Kineosporia succinea: one gene and its partner. The protein of the gene in region 1 binds, or shares a complex with, the protein of each later gene. Links are inferred from orthologs where the notes say so. Each region holds a gene or a part of one and is shown on either strand. Other genes may lie near its edges. The genes, in order: secA and secY.

The links.
Region 2: the proteins of secA (region 1) and secY are in contact, whole or in part, in a crystal structure (PDB 3DIN), measured with the Thermotoga maritima proteins. The link is inferred for Kineosporia succinea from one-to-one orthologs. Residues at the interface, in WP_004082002.1 of Thermotoga maritima: Glu261, Ala262, Arg263, Lys300, Ala301, Arg302, Thr303, Ile304, Ile305, Leu323, Tyr324, Asp325, Pro326, Val329, Ser330, Tyr333, Ile336, Lys340, Phe345, Val349, Glu363, Phe364, Tyr374, Ser375, Gly376, Gly377, Glu393, Ile395, Thr482, Ser483; in WP_004081795.1 of Thermotoga maritima: Glu108, Gly109, Glu110, Glu111, Ala236, Glu237, Arg238, Arg239, Ile240, Thr241, Ile242, Gln243, Tyr244, Ala245, Arg246, Arg247, Val248, Thr249, Gly250, Arg251, Arg252, Val253, Tyr254, Gly256, Ala257, Ser258, Thr259, Tyr260, Leu261, Pro262.

The regions. Positions count from the first base shown.
Region 1 is NZ_JAUSQZ010000001.1:1,247,648-1,257,571, forward strand. What follows is about bases 3,645-6,883. They hold secA (preprotein translocase subunit SecA), read right to left. Parts: upstream 6,578-6,883; coding sequence 3,845-6,577; downstream 3,645-3,844. Other genes in these bases: J2S57_RS05670 (GNAT family N-acetyltransferase), read left to right, coding at 6,796-6,883. In the rest of the region: J2S57_RS05640 (CpaB family protein), read right to left, coding at 1-202; J2S57_RS05645 (helix-turn-helix domain-containing protein), read left to right, coding at 458-679; J2S57_RS05650 (hypothetical protein), read right to left, coding at 771-1,313; J2S57_RS05655 (LysM peptidoglycan-binding domain-containing protein), read left to right, coding at 1,478-2,539; J2S57_RS05660 (Rv3235 family protein), read left to right, coding at 2,746-3,204; more of J2S57_RS05670, read left to right, coding at 6,884-7,896; J2S57_RS05675 (GNAT family N-acetyltransferase), read left to right, coding at 7,893-8,444; J2S57_RS05680 (winged helix-turn-helix domain-containing protein), read right to left, coding at 8,491-9,756; hpf (ribosome hibernation-promoting factor, HPF/YfiA family), read right to left, coding at 9,864-9,924. UniProt on the Escherichia coli protein: Required for protein export, interacts with the SecYEG preprotein conducting channel.
Region 2 is NZ_JAUSQZ010000001.1:3,363,928-3,373,561, reverse strand. Bases 375-3,323 are described here. They hold secY (preprotein translocase subunit SecY), read right to left. Parts: upstream 2,530-3,323; coding sequence 1,219-2,529; downstream 375-1,218. Other genes in these bases: rpmD (50S ribosomal protein L30), read right to left, coding at 3,186-3,323; rplO (50S ribosomal protein L15), read right to left, coding at 2,723-3,184; J2S57_RS14815 (adenylate kinase), read right to left, coding at 633-1,205; map (type I methionyl aminopeptidase), read right to left, coding at 375-614. Outside these bases: more of map, read right to left, coding at 1-374; more of rpmD, read right to left, coding at 3,324-3,368; rpsE (30S ribosomal protein S5), read right to left, coding at 3,368-4,027; rplR (50S ribosomal protein L18), read right to left, coding at 4,075-4,464; rplF (50S ribosomal protein L6), read right to left, coding at 4,464-5,006; rpsH (30S ribosomal protein S8), read right to left, coding at 5,025-5,423; J2S57_RS14775 (hypothetical protein), read right to left, coding at 5,417-5,683; J2S57_RS14770 (type Z 30S ribosomal protein S14), read right to left, coding at 5,691-5,876; rplE (50S ribosomal protein L5), read right to left, coding at 5,878-6,450; rplX (50S ribosomal protein L24), read right to left, coding at 6,450-6,815; rplN (50S ribosomal protein L14), read right to left, coding at 6,817-7,185; rpsQ (30S ribosomal protein S17), read right to left, coding at 7,182-7,463; rplP (50S ribosomal protein L16), read right to left, coding at 7,698-8,117; rpsC (30S ribosomal protein S3), read right to left, coding at 8,123-8,962; rplV (50S ribosomal protein L22), read right to left, coding at 8,962-9,357; rpsS (30S ribosomal protein S19), read right to left, coding at 9,405-9,634. UniProt on the Escherichia coli protein: The central subunit of the protein translocation channel SecYEG. Consists of two halves formed by TMs 1-5 and 6-10.

The DNA of each region.
Region 1 (9,924 bases):
GCGTCAGGGCCGTGCCCGGCGGCAGCGCACCCCGGGCGGCGAAGACCGCCCGGGTCTGCCCCGCCTCGGCCATCAGCCGGGCACCGGCCACGATCGACCCGAACAACAGCACCAGCCCGACGATCAGCCGCGGATCACGCCAGCCCGGACGCCGCAGCCTCGGCGCGGGCGCTGTCGCCGACGCGAGTTCGGACACCACCATGCCGTCCCCCTCAGTTCTCCCCCGTAGGAACACGACGGCAACCGTCACTCTCGGAGAGCGACCGACTGGTTACCGCGTGCTCGCCATCGTGGCAGAAGGAGCGACCCGCGCTCGTCCGATTCGGGCAACCTGTGGACAAAGCCGGATTCGTGCCGACCTGTGGATAACTCCCGAGTCGAGCGCACGGACATGACAGACTGGGCGGCATCGTCGGCCGGTCCCGAAGGCCGACCGTGACTGCCGCAGGAGGGCTGCGTGACTCCCCGCTTCCTGGAACTCGCCGACGTCGCGGAGGAGCTGAGCATCTCCGTGCGTCAGGCCTACACGCTGGTGCGCTCCGGCGAACTCCCGGCGATCCAGGTGGGTGGCCGAGGTCAGTGGCGGGTCGAGACGAGCGTTCTCGAGGACTACATCCAGCAGAAGTACGCAGAGACCCGCGAGATGGTGCGCAACCGCCCGGCCGCCGAGGCCGACTAGACCGGGCCGTCACCTCAGGAGCCCTCTCCTGAGGACGTGGCGACCAAACGGCACCTGCCCACAGCGCAGGTCGGGTGCGCAACCCGGAGAATCACCTCACGGAGATCGCGGCCACCGCCTCGAACGGGATCGTCCGCACCTGGCGCACCTCGCCGACCCGGCGTGCGACGTCCGGTGGATGGACCGCCAGGTCGAGGTGGTCGGCACCCACCTGATCGATGGTGCCGTCGAGATGCCCGGTCGGCCAGAAGTCGATCGCAACGGCGGTGCGGTCGCGAGCCAGACCTCGTAGCACCCAGCCGAATCGCAGTCTGCGGCCGACCTTTCCCTCATCCTTGAGGGCCTGCCGGGAGAGACCACCGACAGACAGGACGGCACTCGTCGGGACCAGTAGACCGGAACGCCCTTCCAGCAGCAGCCAGTCCCGCCCGACGTCGAGAAGGGTTCCGCGACGGTTACTGCCGTCCCGAAGGTCAAGCGCGAGAACGGCATTCACATGCGCTCTCAAGCGATCGACGACGCCGACCTGATCGCGCTCGCCCCGCACCAGGTCGACCAGGTCCGTCGCGGCGGCGACCCGTTCCTGCTCGTCGAACTGGGCCTCGATGTCGTCGAAGAGCTCCTCCCAGCGCATCCGACGGACAGTACCCGTCTCCATACGGGATGTAGACCTGAATCGGATTTTCCGGACTGGCTGGACTCTTCGGCGGGTCTTGAGCGACACTAGAAGGCATCAAACGATATCAAACGTCGTTCTCAGCACGCTCTGGCGCTGAGTGTTGACCACGGGGGGTCTTCATGTCGCAAACGCATCTTTCGTCGTCCTGTCCGGCGTCACGGGGGGCAGCCGTTCTGCTCGCCGGCCTGACGCTGGCCTTCGGGGCAACCCTGCAGTTGGCCCGGCTCACCATCGAGTCATGGGCCGAACTGCATGTCGCTCAAGCCATTTCGGCCGATGCGATCTTCGGCTTCCTCGCCGGAACGGTGGCCACCGGTGCGACCGCATGGCTCCTACTGGCGCTGACCTTGAGCGCGGTGGCCGCCTGGGGCGGGCGCTCCCGCGCGGGCTCCCGGCTCGTCCGGCCTGCCACCCTGGCCGCCCGGAGGATCGCTCCCGCCACGGTGCGGAACGCAGTCGCCGCGCTGCTCGGCGTGGCACTGGTCGCAACGCCCGCCGCAGCTCAGGCGAGTTCCCTTCCAGCGAGCACCCTTTCGGTAAGCTCAGAACGTGCGGCCACCTCGAGGAACAGTCCCGCGGTCGCGGAACGAGCCAGCCCGCTGCTTCTCGGGGCGGCACATCAGGCCGGCGAAAACGCCGGCATCGTTCTCGTCGAAAGTCGGGCGAGCACCCGAGCGAGTGGTCCGGCTGACGTCGTGACGCCTCCGGGGCAGATACCCAGTCGCCCGACGGACTCACGCACCGAGACGAGGTCGGGCACCGGACCCGACGCGTCCGCCAGAGAGAAGCTCTTGCAGTTGCTCTCCCCCGGCTGGACACCGGACCGTCCCCGCCCGACGGCGGCCACCTCAGGCCATGCGGCCGATGTCGGGGTCGTGGCCGCGGCGCCACGCCGGGCGACGCGGCAACCGCTCGGGCAGCACGTGGTCGTGAAGCGAGGAGACACGTTGTGGTCGATCGCGGCGCAGTACCTCGGTCCCGGAGCCACGGACACACAGATCGCCCACGAGTGGCCCCGCTGGTATCGGGTGAACCGGCACCTGATCGGCGCGGATCCGCATCGGCTGCTTCCCGGGGAAAGGCTTCGGTCGCCGGATTCCGCAGCGCCGCAGCATCATTCGGACAGCTCTTCCCTATCGACGCCCCGGTCGGCCAGCGAGCAGAAGGAGGCAGGCCGATGACCCTCGCCACGGATCAGAGCGGCAGTCCACGCAAGAGCCGAGGAACCGCTCACACCCGCGGCACGGCGAAGGTCGACGGGCCGCCGCGACTGCCAGGGACCCCGCTGCCCGTCCTGCGTTGCACCCCCATTCCACGCAATGAACCTCGGCCCGCAGCCAGGGTTCACCGCCGCGAACCCTGGCTGGACGTAGCGCCGGCCCAGGAGGTGCTGCACCTGGTCCTGCCTGAGCCGGTCCCCGTCGCGCCTGCATCGGCGCGCGACGACGCAGGACCGGACCGGGCGGACATCAACGTCGCACCCGGCAACGCGTCCCCGCTTCCCGAACCTCGTTCGTGGGCAGCCTCGTTCATCCAGGCGGCGATGGAGGTGACGAGCGGGCTGCGTCCTCCGGCTCAGCTGGTGCGGTGGACCACCCCCGAGGTGCACGGAACGATCGTGCGCAGAGGCACTCTCGCCGCACGGGCCCTCCGCAGCAACAACGGTATGAGCGCCAAGCCCCAGCTGCGGGCGCTGCGGCTCTGCGCACCGAGGTCCGGGGTCTACGAGGTGAGCGCGGTAATCTCCGACCCAGAACGGGTGCGCGCCGTGGCCTTTCGAATGGAGGCGCTCCACGGACGCTGGCGGGTGACAGAACTCGAGATGCAGGGACGGGCCGAGAACTGAGAGCCCGTCCGCCCGAGTCCGCCGACAAAGCCCCGACAGCGAAGGCCCGGGCGGCAGAGCCCGACAGCGAAGGCCCGGCGGTGGAACCCGGCGGCGAAGGCCCGGTGGTGGAACCCGGCGGCGAAGGCCCGGTGGTGGAACCCGGCGGCAGAACCCGACCACGAAAGGCCCGGCGGCAGAACCCGGCGGCGAAGGCCGGCGACAAGAACGAGTAACCGCGAACAAGACGGGGAGCTGACTGAGGAGACGCCGGAACTGCCCCGCGGTGGCGGCCTTTGAGGCCGAGCCGGGGCAGGCCCGGGGCGGACAGCGGCACGCAAGGCAAGCCAGGCAGGTCGGGCACGCCAGGCAGGTCGGGCACGCCAGGCAGGCCAGGCACGCCAGCCGGTCGGGCCCACCAGGCAGGCCAGGCAGGCCAGGCAGGCCAGGCACCGCCGCCCACAGCCAGCAGTTCGCGGACCACCGGCCGACAGAACGGCCGCGGCCCGCCACCGGAAAGTACCGGTGGCGGGCCGCAAGCATGCGCTCCGTCAAGAAGAGCCGAGAAGGAACCTGTCTCGTCCAGGAGACCAGACCCTCGCCCGCCCCTTCCGGATGACCACCAGGTGACCACCCGAAAAGGAGGGCAAGAGAAGGAAGCTCAGCGGCGTCCCTTCTTACGAGCCGCCCGCCGCGAAGCCCGGTTGACGGGCGTGCCGTCTTCGTCGGTCGGGGTGACCGTGCCGTTGGGGTTCTCCTGGTGCACCTCGACCCCACCGCCGACGTCCTCGCTGGGAGCGCTGTACTGCAGCTGCGCCGGACGCTGCTGCCCGGCGACCAGCCCCTTGGCGACGAGCACGGGCGCATCGGCGGCGAGGCCGTTGTCTTCCGGCTGCTGCACCTCGACCTCGACGTGGAACAGGTAGGCGATCGACTCTTCCTTGATGGCCTCGGTCATGGCCTGGAAGAGCTGGTAGCCCTCGCGCTGGTACTCCACGAGCGGGTCACGCTGAGCCATGGCCCGCAGGTGGATGCCCTCCTGCAGGTAGTCCATCTCGTACAGGTGCTCACGCCACTTGCGGTCGAGCACCGACAGCACGACCCGGCGCTCGAGCTCGCGCAGCGTGTCCTCGCCGAGCTCCTGCTCACGCTTCTCGTAGGCCAGCCGCGCGTCGGCGGTGAGCTCCTTGATCAGCATGTCCTGCGTGACCGAACCCCGGTCGCCCGCCTCATCGATGACGTCGGACAGCGAGACCGTGGCCGGGTAGAGACGGTTCATCTCGACGAAGAGCTGCTCCAGGTCCCACTCCTCGGCGAAGCCCTCGGCGGTGGCGGCCTGGATGTAGCTCTTCAGCACGTCGTCGATGAAGTGGCCGATCTGCTCGTGCAGGTCGGCGCCCTCCAGCACGCGGCGGCGCTCGGCGTAGATGACCTCGCGCTGACGGTTCAGCACGTCGTCGTACTTGAGCACATTCTTGCGGATCTCGAAGTTGCGGCCCTCGACCTGGCTCTGCGCGCTCTGGATGGCGCGGGTGACCATGCGCGACTCGATCGGGATGTCGTCGGGCACCTTGGCCGCGGTGAGGAACGACTCGACCATGCCGGAGTTGAACATCCGCATCAGGTCGTCCTGCAGCGACAGGTAGAAGCGGCTCTCGCCCGGGTCACCCTGACGGCCGGAACGACCACGCAGCTGGTTGTCGATACGGCGAGACTCGTGCCGCTCGGTACCGAGGACGTACAGACCGCCGAGCTCGATGACCTCTTCGTGCTCGTCCTTGGTGGACTGCTTGGCCTCCTCGAGCGCCTGGGGCCAGGCCTCCTCGTAGGCCTCCGGCGTCTCGACCGGGTCGAGCCCACGGGCCTTCAGCGTCGCGACCGCCGTGAACTCGGCGTTGCCGCCGAGCATGATGTCGGTACCGCGGCCGGCCATGTTGGTGGCCACGGTGACCGAACCCTTGCGGCCGGCCTGGGCCACGATCGAGGCCTCACGCTCGTGCTGCTTGGCGTTCAGCACCTCGTGCTGCACCTCGGCCTTGCGCAGCAGTTCGGAGAGGTGCTCGCTCTTCTCGACGCTGGTGGTGCCGACGAGCACAGGCTGACCGGTGGCGTGCTTCTCGGCGATGTCCTCGACGACCGCCTCGAACTTCGCCTCCTCGGTCTTGTAGATCAGGTCGGACTGGTCTTTACGCTGCATCGACCGGTTGGTCGGGATGCTGACCACGCCCAGCTTGTAGATCGACATCAGCTCGGCCGCCTCGGTCTGGGCGGTACCCGTCATGCCGGAGAGCTTGTCGTACATGCGGAAGTAGTTCTGCAGGGTGATCGTGGCGAGCGTCTGGTTCTCGCTCTTGATCTCCACGCCCTCCTTGGCCTCGATCGCCTGGTGCAGACCCTCGTTGTAGCGGCGGCCGGCGAGGATACGGCCGGTGTGCTCGTCGACGATGAGCACCTCACCGTTCGCGACCACGTACTCCTTGTCGCGCTTGAACAGCTCCTTCACCTTGACGGCGTTGTTCAGGTAGCCGATCAGCGGCGTGTTGACGCTCTCGTAGAGGTTGTCGATGCCGAGGTGGTCTTCGATCTTCTCGATACCGGTCTCGAGGACACCGACGGTGCGCTTCTTCTCGTCGACCTCGTAGTCCTCGTCGCGCTTGAGCACCTTGGCCAGCTTGGCGAACTCGACGTACCACTTGGTGGGCTGGTCGGCCGGGCCGGAGATGATCAGCGGCGTGCGGGCCTCGTCGATGAGGATGGAGTCGACCTCGTCGACGATGGCGAACGCGTGCCGGCCGCGCTGCACCAGGTCGTCGCCGTTCCACGCCATGTTGTCACGCAGGAAGTCGAAGCCGAACTCGTTGTTCGTGCCGTAGGTGATGTCGCACGCGTACGACTCGCGCCGCTGCGCGGGCGTCATCTGCGACAGGATGTTGCCGGTGGTCAGCCCGAGGAACCGGTAGACGCGGCCCATCAGGTCGGACTGGTACTCCGCGAGGTAGTCGTTGACCGTGACGACGTGCACCCCGCCGCCGGCCAGCGCGTTGAGGTAGGCCGGGGCGGTGGCCACCAGCGTCTTGCCCTCACCGGTCTTCATCTCGGCGATGTTGCCGGAGTGCAGCGCGGCGCCACCGACGAGCTGCACGTCGAAGTGCCGCTGGCCGAGGGTGCGCTTGGCCGCCTCGCGAACGGTGGCGAACGCCTCGGGCAGCAGGGCGTCGAGGCTCTCGCCGTCGGCGAACCGCGCCTTGAAGCGCTCGGTCTCTTCCCGCAGCTCGGTGTCGCTCAGCCGGACAAAGTCATCCTCGAGCGCGTTGACCTGCGCGGCCTGGTTCTGCAGCCGCTTCAGGGTGCGGCCTTCACCGGCTCGCAGCAGCTTCTCGACGATCTTCACCACGGGGCGCTCTCCCAGATCCTTCAACCGTGCTTGTGTGAGGCAACGACGTTGCCGCTTCTAGGCATGACGAACGGCAGTACCGCGCCGTGCCCTCCATCGTAGACAGGCTGGAGGGCCAAACGTGTTTGCTACACCTTGCCTTATCGGTCAGGCTCGCTGGTGTGTCGGGTCCCGGGTCGTCGTCCAGCAGCCTTGTTCCGCAGCTCACAGACGGTTTGGTGACCCTGCGCGACCTTCGTGAGGACGACGTCGACACGATCGTCTCCTACTGCAACGACCCGGCCATGGAGGTTTGGACCACGGTTCCGTGGCCCTATCGCCGCGAACATGCCCTCGAGTACGTGCACGCCGGGCGCCGGGCCTGGGCCGAGGGCTCCCGCTTCGACTTCGGCATCGAGTACGAGGGCCGCCTGGTCGGGGCGGTGGATCTGCGCCGGCCGGTGCTGCCGGCCCTCGCCGAGGTCGGTTTCGCCCTCGCCCCCGCCGCCCGGGGTCGTGGGGTGATGTCCCGGGCCCTGCGCCTGGTGCTCCCGTGGGGCGCCCGCCAGGGCATCGAGGTCGTGCAGTGGCGCGCCAACGCCGGCAACTGGGCCAGCCGCCGGGCCGCCTGGTCGGTCGGCTTCACGGTGGAGGGCCCGATCGCCGGGCTGCTCGAGCACCGCGGCCGGATCGTCGACGGCTGGCTGGCCTCGATGCGCCTGAACGCGGACACCGTCTTCACGCCCGCCCATCCCTGGTTCGACCCGGTCACGCTCACCGGCCGTTCGGTGCGGCTGCGCACCTCCCGCGAGAGCGACGTGCCGCGCTACGTGCAGGGCATGGCCGACGCGCACAACCGCTGGTGGCTGCCCGGGCTCCCGGCCACCTACACCGAGGCGGACGCCCGTCACCAGCTGCGCCGCGACGCCGAGAAGGCCGCCTCCGGCGAGGCGCTGTCGTGGGTGATCACCGATCCCGAACTCGACGTCATGCTCGGCGAGGTGCTGGTGTTCGTCCGCAGCGCGCGGGACGGTCAGGGCGAGATCGGCTACTGGATGCATCCCGAGGGCCGGGGCCGGGGGCTCGCCACCGAGGCGACGTTCCTGGCGGCCCGCCACGCCCTGCTCCCCCTCGCAGAGGGTGGGCTGGGCTGGAACAACCTGGGTCTGCGGGCGAGCGTTGACAACGTGGCCTCGCAGCGGGTGGCCGAGAAGGCGGGCTTCCGGCGCACCGGTCTCGAGCGCGGGATCCGGCTCCCGCCCGACCGCAGCGCCCGCGTCGACCTGGTGAAGTACGACATGACCCCGGCCGACCTGGCCACCCTCGGATACCCGTCATGAGCCGTCAGCCCGGGCAGTCGCTGGCGTACGGGCACCGGCTGCGGTCGTGGACGACGTCCGACGCCCCGGTACTCGTGCTGGCGCTGCGCGACCCGCTGGTGCGCCACTACGCGTCCGTCCTTCTCGACGACCGCGACACCGCGCTGGGCGCCGTGCACGACTGGAACGGCCAGTGGCAGGACGGCACCGGGGCGGCCTGGGCGATCACCACGCCGGGCGACGAGGTGATCGGCCAGATCCGCTTCGGCCTGTTCGACTCCGGGCTGGGCACCGCCTCGGTCGGCTACTGGCTGCTGCCCGAGGCGCGGGGCCGGGGCCTCGCCACCCAGGCCGTGGCCAGGGCCTCCGGCATCGTCTTCCAGCGGCTGGGCTGGCACCGGGTCGAGCTCTACCACGCCGTCGAGAACACGCGGTCGTGTGGCGTGGCCCGCCGGTCCGGCTACCCGCTCGAGGGCGTCATGCGTGAGGCCATGCGCTACCCCGACGACGGGCGCCGGTCCGACGAGCACCTGCACGCGCGGCTGGTGTCCGATCCCGACCCTGATTGATTCCGATCCGGCTTGAGGACGCGTCGGTCGGGTCGGTCTCCCGGGCTCACCGGGGTGAGCGGAACACCTTGGCCAGGGCCGGGCCCAGGTCACCCTTCGGCTCGGCCGTCACCCCGTCGAGCTCCAGCCAGGCGGCCATCAGGCGCAGTTCGTCGGCCAGCTCACCGAGCACGGCCGCCGCCGGCACCCCGGGCTCGGCGTACGCCGCCTTCACCAGCAGGCGTCCTCCCCCACCGGTCGCCCGGTCGGCCTTCAGGTCGACCCGGCCCACCAGCTGCTCGCCGAGCAGGAACGGCAGTACGTAGTAACCGAACTCGCGTTTCGCGGCCGGGGTGTAGATCTCCAGCCGCAGCCGGAAGTCCCAGAGCACCTCGGTGCGCGGCCGTTCCCAGACCAGCGAGTCGAACGGGCTGAGCAGCGCCCGCGCCGTGATCCGGCGCGGTACCCGGGCGGCCGGGTGCAGGTAGGCCTGGCGTCCCCAGCCGTCGACCGTGACCGGCAGCAGCTCACCGGAGTCGACCAGATCCCGCACCGCGGACTGGGACTCGGCCGGTTTCAGCCGGAAGTAGTCGCGCAGGCAGCGTTCGGTGGCCACCCCCATCGCCCGGGACGCGATGCGCACCAGCTCGCGGCGCGCGTCGTCCGGATCGGGATCGGGAGCGGCCGTGACCGCCGCGGGCAGCACCCGGCCGGGCAGCGCGTAACGCCGTTCGAACTGCTGGGTGCGGCCGGCCGAGGTGAGCTGCCCGGCCCAGAACTGGAACTCGATGGCGCGCTTCACGTCGCTCCAGTTCCAGCCCCACTCACCGCTGCGTTCGCGGGGCGTCGCGTCACCGATGAGCTTCTCGGTGGCGGCCGCGGTGAGCGGGCCGTGCCGGCCGACCACCTCCAGCACCTGCTCCAGCAGCTCGGCGCGGTCGCGGGCGATGCGCTGCATCCCGCCCCAGGACTCGTGGGCCGCGCGGTCCATGCGCCAGCGGAAGAGCCGGTGGGTCTCGGGCGGGATGAACGAGGCCTCGTGAGCCCAGTACTCGACCATCCGCCGGGGTGCCGTGTTGGCCGCCTTGTCGAGCAGGGGACGCGGGTAGTTGCCCAGCCGGCTGAACACGGGCAGGTAGTGACTGCGCGAGAGCACGTTCACCGAGTCGATCTGGAGCACGCCGACCGTGTCGATCACCCGCTGCAGGTGCCGGGCGGTGATCGGGCCGGCCGGCCGGTCGACGCCGAAACCCTGTGCGGCCAGGGCTATGCGGCGGGCCTGGGCGAGGCTCAGCCGCTCGCGCGGCGCCCGGGCGCCGGAGGTCTTCACCACCGCCCCGGGCAGGGGCGCGGGTGCGCCCGCCGGCTCGGCCGAAGCCGGTGCCGGCGGGCGGACGCCGCCTTTTCTGGAGTTCGTCAGTGGTTCAGGGGCAGGGGTTTTCAGGCCGTCGCGTCGGCCTTGGCCTCCGCGTCGCCCGACAGTCGGATCACGCCGTAGTTC
Region 2 (9,634 bases), 2.1 Mb from region 1 along the record:
AGCTTCGGGCCCCGGTCGCGCGTGCGGTAGTTCAGCACGTGCGGTTCCTGGTGCATCTCGGTGCCGATGCCGTGGCCGCCGTAGTCCTCGACCAGACCGAACCGGTCACCGACGAAGTCCTCGACGGCGATGCCGACCGCGTTCAGGCGCTCCCCCGCGGCGATCGCCGCGATGCCGCGCCACATCGACTCCTCGGTGGTGTCGATCAGGTCCTGATCGGCCTTGGTCTGCTCGTCGCTCTTCTCCGAGGGGCCCGGCACCACGGCGGTGAACGCCGAGTCGCCGTGCCAGCCCTCGAGGATCGCGCCGCAGTCGACGCTGATCACGTCACCCGCGCGGAGCACCCTGGCGCCGGGGATGCCGTGCACGACCTCGTCGTTCACCGACACGCAGAGCGTGGCCGGGTAGGGCGGGCGGCCGTAGTTCAGGAACGACGGGGTGGCACCCCGCCCGGTGATCAGCTCGTTCGCGATCCGGTCCAGGTCGCCCGTGGTCAGCCCGGGGGCCAGCGCGTTGCGCACGGCGTCCAGGGCGTCGGCGACGATCAGCCCGGCGGCCCGCATGAGCAGGACCTGTTCGGGAGTCTTGTACTGGATCCGGTCGCGACCGAGCATCTGTGCTGTCTTTCTGTCTCAGGCGGCGAAGTCGGCACACGCGGCGAGGAGCCGACTCGTGACGTCGCCGATGTCCCCCATGCCGTCGACCCGCTGCAGGAGATTGCGGTCCGAGTAGAGGTGCACCAGTGGGGCGGTCTGCTCGGTGTAGACCTCGAGCCGGTGCCGGATGACGTCTTCGGTGTCGTCCGGGCGACCCTCGATCTCGGCCCGCTTGAGCAGACGCTCGACGACCTCGTCCATGTCGACCGTCAGCTCGAGTACCGCGTCCAGCGTGTTGCCGGCCGTGGCGAGCATCGAGTCGAGCTCGTCGACCTGGGCCGCCGTGCGCGGGTAACCGTCGAGCAGGAACCCGACCGCCGCGTCCTCTTCCAGGAGGCGGTTGCGCACCATCTCGTTGGTGACCTCGTCCGGCACGTACTTGCCGGACTTCATGATCTCCTCGACCTGCAGACCCAGCGGCGTCTTGTCGGCGACGTTCTGCCGGAAGATGTCACCGGTCGAGATCGCGGGGATACCGAAGTGGGCTGCGACCTTCTTGGCCTGTGTGCCCTTGCCGGCGCCGGGAGGACCGAGGATCACAAGCCTCATCAACGCACCGCTCTCATCGCAGGAACCCTTCGTAGTGACGCTGCTGCAACTGGGACTCGATCTGCTTGACCGTCTCCAGGCCGACCCCGACGACGATCAGAATGCTCGTACCGCCGAAGGGGAAGTTCTGATTGGCGTTGACCAGGATCAGCGCGATCAGCGGGATCAATGCCACCATGCCCAGGTACAGAGCACCAGCGAGAGTAATGCGACTCAGAACATATTCCAGGTAGTCGGCGGTCGGTCGCCCGGCGCGGATGCCCGGGATGAAACCGCCGTACTTCTTCATGTTCTCGGCGACCTCGTCGGGGTTGAAGGTGATCGCCACGTAGAAGTACGTGAAGAACACGATCAGTGCGAAGTAGGCCGCGATGTAGATCGGGTGGTCGCCCTTCACCAGGTGATTGTTGATCCACGTCACCCAGCCGGCCGTACTGTCCTGGCCCTGGAACTGCGCGATCAGGGCGGGCAGGTAGAGCAGCGACGAGGCGAAGATGACCGGGATGACACCGGCCATGTTGACCTTGATCGGGATGTACGTGGTGGTGCCGCCGTAGGCGCGGCGACCCACCTGGCGCTTGGCGTACTGCACCGGGATCCGGCGCTGGCTCTGCTCGACGAAGATGACGGCGGCCATGATCAGCAGGCCGATACCGATCACCGTGAAGAAGGTGTTGAAGCCACGCTCGGACTTGATCGCCCACAGGGCCGACGGGAACGACGCCGCGATCGAGGTGAAGATCAGCAGCGACATGCCGTTGCCGATCCCCTTCTCGGTGACGAGCTCACCCAGCCACATGATGAAGCCGGTGCCGGCCGTCATGGTCAGGACCATGACGCCGAGGGTGAAGATGTCGTCGTTCGGGATCAGGATCTCGCTGCAGTTCGTGAACAGGCCGCCGGGCTGCCGCGAGATCGCGACGAACGTGGTGGACTGCAGAACCGCGAGGCCGATGGTGAGATACCGCGTGTACTGGGTCAGCTTGGCGGTGCCGGACTGACCCTCTTCCTTCAGTGCCTCGAACCGCGGGATGACCACGGTGAGCAGCTGAACGATGATCGATGCCGTGATGTACGGCATGATCCCGAGCGCGAAGATCGAGAGTTGCAGCAGCGCACCACCACTGAAGAGGTTGACCAGCTCGTAAAGGCCGGTACCGCTGCTGCTGCTGGCGAGATTGACGCACCGTCGAACGGCCGCGTAGTCGACGCCGGGGGTCGGGACGTACGAGCCCAGGCGGAACAGCGCCATGATCGCTACGGTGAAGAAGATCTTGCGCCGCAGATCGGGGGTGCGAAACGCCCGGAAGAACGCGGTGAGCACGCAAAACCTCCTGCGCGCTGCCCGGACAAGGGGCAGCTCGTCGTTACTGGCCTGTGGAGCGCCTGCGAATCTACTCGGACATACCTGTCTGAGGACTGTTCGCAAGACGCCGGTCGGGTGACCTTAACACCCCGGCGACTCGCCCATCAGGGAGTCGCCGGGGTGTCAGGAATCGTGCCTGGTGAGCTTGGTCTTACAGCTCGGTGGCGCTGCCGCCGGCCGCGGCCAGCTTCTCCTTGGCGCTGGCGGAGAACTTGTTCGCGCTCACGTTGAGCGCGACCGAGATCTCGCCGTCGCCGAGGACCTTGACCAGGTGCCCCTCACGGACAGCGCCCTTGGCGACCAGGTCCTCGACGGTGATGCTGCCACCGTCGGGGAACAGGCTGCCGAGCTTGTCCAGGTTGACGACCTGGTACTCGGTCCGGAACGGGTTCTTGAACCCACGGAGCTTGGGCAGCCGCATGTGCAGCGGCATCTGCCCACCCTCGAACCGGGCCGGGACCTGGTAGCGAGCCTTCGTACCCTTGGTACCGCGGCCCGCCGTCTTACCCTTGCTGCCCTCACCACGACCCACGCGGGTCTTGGCGGTCTTCGCACCCGGCGCCGGGCGCAGGTGGTGAACCTTCAGGGCGTGCTCGCGCTGACCTTCTGCCATTTCAGTCCACCTCCTCGACGGTGACGAGATGCCGCACCGTGTTGACCATCCCGCGAATCTCGGGACGGTCCTCCTTGACCACGACGTCGCCGATCCGCTTGAGGCCGAGCGAACGCAGCGAGTCGCGCTGGTTCTGCTTGCCACCGATCTTCGACTTGATCTGAGTGACCTTGATCTGGGCCATCAGGCACCCACCCCCGCCGCGCGAGCACGCAGCATGGCGACGGGAGCGACGTCCTCGAGGGGCAGGCCACGACGGGCCGCAACCTCTTCGGGACGCTCGAGACCACGCAGCGCGGCAACGGTCGCGTGAACGACGTTGATCGCGTTGTCCGAGCCGAGCGACTTGCTCAGCACGTCGTGGATACCCGCGCACTCGAGCACGGCGCGCACCGGGCCACCGGCGATAACTCCGGTACCGGGGGACGCCGGCATGAGCAGCACGACACCGGCGGCCTCTTCACCCTGGATCCGGTGAGGGATCGTGCCCTGGATGCGGGGAACCTTGAAGAAGGCCTTCTTCGCCTCTTCAACGCCCTTCGCGATCGCCGCGGGCACTTCCTTGGCCTTGCCGTAGCCGACGCCGACCGTGCCGTCGCCGTCACCGACGACGACCAGGGCGGTGAAGCTGAAGCGACGACCACCCTTCACGACCTTGGCGACGCGGTTGATCGCCACGACGCGCTCGACGAACTGGTTCTTGTCCTGGCCGCCGTCACGACCGCCACGGTTGTCGCGGTCACGGCCGCCCCGGCGACCGCCGCCGCCGCTGTTCTCGCCGCCGCTGTTCGGCCCGCCGGAGTTGTTGTTACCCCCGGGCCCGCGACGCTGAGGTCCAGCCATCAGACGTTCCTTCTCTCTGTCTTCGAAATGGTCAGCGTGCGCATCGGCTAGAGAACCAGCCCAGCCTCACGGGCGCCGTCCGCAATGGCGGCGACACGTCCGGCGTAGCGGTTTCCGCCGCGGTCGAAGACCACAGCAGAGACGCCGGCGGCCTTCGCGCGCTCCGCGACCAGTTCGCCGACCTTCTTGGCCTTGGCGGTCTTGTCGCCGTCCAGGCCACGCAGGTCGGCCTCCATGGTGGAGGCGGAAGCCAGGGTCTTGCCGACCGTGTCGTCCACGATCTGCACGAAAACGTGCCGCGAGGAACGGTTCACGACCAGGCGCGGGCGCTCGGTCGAGCCCCGCAGCTGCTTGCGCACACGCAGGTGGCGGCGGGTACGGGAGGCCGACTTGCTCTTGGCCGCGCCCCCACCGCTGCGCTTCAAACCGATCGCCATTACTTCTTGCCCGCCTTTCCGACCTTGCGCTTGATCACTTCGTCGGCGTAGCGGACGCCCTTGCCCTTGTAGGGGTCGGGCTTACGAAGGCCACGCAGGTTGGCGGCGACCTCGCCGACGGCCTGCTTGTCGATGCCCGTCACCGAGAACTTGGTGGGGCCCTCGACCGCGAAGCTGATGCCGGCGGGCGGCTCGATGACGATCGGGTGGCTGTACCCCAGGGCGAACTCCAGGTTGGAGCCCTTCGCCATGACGCGGTAACCGGTGCCGACGATCTCGAGCTTCTTGGTGTAGCCCTCCGTCACGCCGATCACCATGTTGGCGATCAGGGTGCGGGTGAGGCCGTGCAGGGCGCGCGACGAACGCTCGTCGTCCGGGCGCGCGACCTTGACCGTGCCGTCGTCCTCGCGGGCGACGGTGATCGGGGCGGCGACAGTGAGGTTCAGGGTGCCCTTGGGCCCCTTGACCGTCACGTCAGCACCGTCGAGGTTCACGTCGACGCCGGCGGGAACGGTGATCGGCAGTCGTCCAATTCGGGACATGCTCTCTCTCCCTTCCCGTTACCAGACGTAGGCGAGGACTTCCCCACCCACGCCCTTCTGCTTGGCCTGCTTGTCGGTCATGAGACCGGAGGACGTCGAGAGAATCGCCACGCCGAGGCCACCAAGGACCCGGGGCAGGTTCGTCGACTTCGCGTAGACGCGGAGACCGGGCTTGCTGATCCGGCGAAGGCCGGCGATCGAGCGCTCCCGGTTCGGGCCGAACTTCAGCTTGACGGTCAGCGTCTTGCCGACCTCGGCGTCCGCGACCTCCCAGCTGGAGATGTAGCCCTCGCTCTGCAGCAGCTCAGCAACCTTCTGCTTGAGCTTGCTGTAGGGCATCTGAGTCTGGTCGTGGTACGCGGAGTTCGCGTTCCGTACGCGGGTCAGCATGTCCGCGATCGGATCGGTCATCACCATTGGGCTTGTCCGCCCTTTCCCACCGCGGTTTCGGCAACCTTCTCTGAGGAGGCGTCGACCTGCGGCGTAGTTGCTTCTTCGAGAATCTCGGGTTCGAGGAACTCGGGGAGGTACTCGGGTACGTCGTGTCGCAGCGTCAGCAGACCGGTCGGAAGGCTGGAGCGCAGCGACACCATGCGATTGTTGCGCACCGTCCGGCGGCGGCCGGACCGGGCCGCCACCGTGGTGGCGCCCGGTACTGGGATCGTCAGCTGGGACACGGCCGGCTTACCAGCTGCTCTTGGTGACGCCGGGGAGCTCGCCCCGGTGAGCCATCTCGCGCAGGCAGATCCGGCACAGGCCGAACTTGCGGTAGACCGAGTGCGGACGGCCGCAGCGCTGGCAGCGCGTGTAGGCACGCACCGCGAACTTCTGCTTGCCCGCCGCCTTGTTGATGAGAGCGGTCTTAGCCACGTCAGTTCTCCTTGAACGGGAAACCGAGGAGCTTCAGGAACGCGCGCCCCTCTTCGTCGTTGGTCGCCGTGGTGACGACCGTGATGTCCATGCCCCGCACGCGGTCGATCCGGTCCTGGTCGATCTCGTGGAACATCGACTGCTCGTTCAGGCCGAACGTGTAGTTGCCACGCCCGTCGAACTGCTTGCCGGACAGGCCGCGGAAGTCACGGATACGCGGAAGGGCGATGCTCACCAGCCGGTCGAGGAACTCCCAGCTCCGGTCGCCGCGCAGCGTGACGTGCGCGCCGATCGGCATGCCCTCACGCAGCTTGAACTGCGCGATGGACTTGCGAGCCTTCGTGACCTGCGGCTTCTGGCCCGTGATGGCGGCCAGGTCGCGGATCGCGCCGTCGATGAGCTTGGAGTCGCGAGCGGCCTCGCCCACACCCATGTTCACGACGACCTTGACCAGACGCGGGGTCTGCATCACGTTCGCGTAGCCGAACTGCTCGCGCAGAGCGGGAGCGATCTCGGCGTCGTACCGGGCGCGGAGCCGCGGCTGCACCTTGGTGCCCTCTTCGGTCACAGTCATCACAGGTCCTTACCGGAACGCTTCGCGAAGCGAACCCGAACGGTCTTCGTCTTGCCGTCACGCTCGACGGTCTCGACGCGGGTACCGACCCGGGTGGCCTTCTTGGTCTCCGGGTCGACCAGCATCACGTTGCTGATGTGGACCGGCGCCTCCTGGGTGATGATCCCGCCGGTCTTGGAACCCCGGCCGGACTGACCCTCCTTGGTGTGGCGCTTGACCCGGTTGATGCCCTCGACCAGGACCCGCTGGGTCTCCGGGTAGACAGCAATCACCTTGCCGGTCTTGTTCCGGTCGCCACCGTTCTTCTGGGCGCGACCGGTGATCAGCTGGACGGTGTCGCCCTTTTTGATCTTCAACTTCGCCATCTCAGAGCACCTCCGGAGCCAGCGAGATGATCTTCATGAACTTCTTGTCACGCAGCTCACGGCCGACCGGGCCGAAGATGCGGGTGCCGCGCGGGTCGCCGTCGTTGCGGAGGATCACCGCGGCGTTCTCGTCGAAGCGGATGTACGAGCCGTCCGGCCGGCGGCGCTCCTTGACGGTGCGCACGATGACCGCCTTGACGACGTCACCCTTCTTCACGTTGCCGCCAGGGATCGCGTCCTTGACGGTGGCGACGATGACGTCACCGATGCCGGCGTAGCGACGGCCGGAGCCACCGAGAACACGGATGCAGAGGATTTCCTTCGCACCGGTGTTGTCGGCGACGCGCAGCCGCGACTCCTGCTGAATCACTTGGCCTTCTCCAGAATCTCGACCAGGCGCCAGCGCTTGGTCGCCGACAGCGGACGGGTCTCCGAGATCGAGACCAGGTCGCCGACGCCGGCGGTGTTGGCCTCGTCGTGCACCTTCACCTTGGTGGTGCGCCGGATGACCTTGCCGTAGAGCGGGTGCTTGACCCGGTCCTCGACCTCGACCACCACGGTCTTGTCCATCTTGTCGCTGACGACATATCCGCGGCGTGCCTTGCGGTCGCCACGCACCTGCACGTCAGCCTGGGTGCTGTCACTCATCTCAGGCCTCCGGGGTGCCGGTGATGCCGAGCTCGCGCTCGCGCATCACCGTGTAGATGCGGGCGATGTCGCGCTTGACGGCGCGGAGTCGCATGTTGTTCTCGAGCTGGCCGGTGGCCGACTGGAAACGAAGGTTGAAGAGTTCTTCCTTCGCCTTCTTCAGCTCTTCGGCCAGACGCTCGGCCTCGAAGCCGCGCAGGTTAGCCGGGTTCAGGTCCTTGGAACCGACGGCCATCAGCTTTCACCGCCTTCGCGCCGGACGATCCGGCACTTCATCGGCAGCTTGTGGATCGCCCGGGTGAGGGCTTCCTTCGCCACCTTCTCCGTCGGGAACGAGAGTTCGAACATCACGCGACCGGGCTTGACGTTCGCCACCCACCACTCCGGGGAACCCTTACCGGAACCCATGCGGGTCTCGGCCGGCTTCTTCGTCAGCGGGCGGTCCGGGTAGATGTTGATCCAGACCTTGCCGCCACGGCGGATGTGACGCGTGATGGCGATACGAGCGGACTCGATCTGCCGGTTGGTCACGTACGCAGGCTCGAGAGCCTGGATGCCCCACTCACCGAAGGTGACGGCGTTGCCGCCCTTCGACATGCCGGAACGGCTCGGGTGGTGCTGCTTGCGGTACTTGACCCGACGAGGGATCAGCATGGAACTCAGGCCTCCGATCCGGTGCCGGCAGCGGCCGGCGCGTCAGCGGCCGGAGCCGTGGACGCCTCGGCAGCGGGGGCGCTGTCGGCGGACTGCTGCTGCGGACGACGACGCTGCGGGCGAGCCGCGCGGCCACCGGGGCCACCCGGACCGTCGCGACGCGGGCCCCGCGCCGGGGCGGCAGCCTGCTCACGAGCGAGCTCGCGGCTGGTGATGTCGCCCTTGTAGATCCAGACCTTCACGCCGATACGGCCGAAGGTGGTGCGGGCCTCGTACAGGCCGTAGTCGATGTTCGCGCGCAGCGTGTGCAGCGGCACACGACCCTCGCGGTAGAACTCCGACCGGCTCATCTCGGCGCCGCCGAGACGACCCGAGCACTGCACCCGGATGCCCTTCGCGCCGGCGCGGAGCGAGGACTGCATGCCCTTGCGCATCGCGCGGCGGAACGAGACCCGGCTGGCCAGCTGCTCGGCGATGCCCTGGGCCACCAGCTGAGCGTCGACCTCGGGGTTCTTCACCTCGAGGATGTTCAGCTGAACCTGCTTGCCCGTGAGCTTCTCGAGCTCGCCACGGATCCGGTCGGCCTCGGCGCCGCGGCGGCCGATGACGATGCCCGGACGAGCCGTGTGGATGTCGACGCGAACCCGGTCACGGGTGCGCTCGATCTCGACGCGGCTGATGCCGGCCCGCTCCATGCCCTTGGACATGAGCTTGCGGATCGCGACGTCTTCCTTCACGTAGTCGCGGTAACGCTGCCCGCCCTTGGTGCTGTCGGCGAACCACCGGCTCTTGTGCTCAGTGGTGATGCCCAGGCGGAACCCGTGCGGGTTGACCTTCTGTCCCACTAGCGGGTCCCTCCCTTAGCGGCGGCGGGCTGAGCGCCGTCCTTCTTCTCGGCCGGGCCGACCACGACGGTGATGTGGCTGGTCCGCTTGCGGATCCGGTACGCCCGACCCTGCGCCCGCGGCCGGAACCGCTTGAGCGTCGGGCCCTCGTCCACGTACGCCTCCTGGATGACCAGGGTGCGCTCGTCGAACGCCTCGGACGCGGCGGCGGCCTTCACCCGGGCGTTCGCGATCGCGCTCTGCACGACCTTGAGCACCGGCTCGCTGGCGGCCTGCGGAGCGAACTCCAGCGTGGCGATCGCCTGCGGTGCCTGCTTCCCGCGGATGAGGTCGACGACGCGGCGGGCCTTCATGGGCGTGACGCGGACGTACCGCGCCTTCGCCTTGGCTTCCATCGCTACTTCCTACCTTCTGTCGCTTCTGACTGCTCGGGCGGGCGCGATCAGCGCCGACGGCCCTTGCGGTCGTCCTTCTCGTGTCCGCGGAACGTGCGGGTGGGGGCGAACTCGCCCAGCTTGTGACCGATCATCGACTCGGTGACGAACACCGGGACGTGCTTGCGGCCGTCGTGCACGGCGATCGTGTGACCGAGCATGTCGGGCACGATCATCGAGCGCCGGGACCAGGTCCGGATGACGTTCTTGGTCCCCTTCTCGTTCTGACCATCCACCT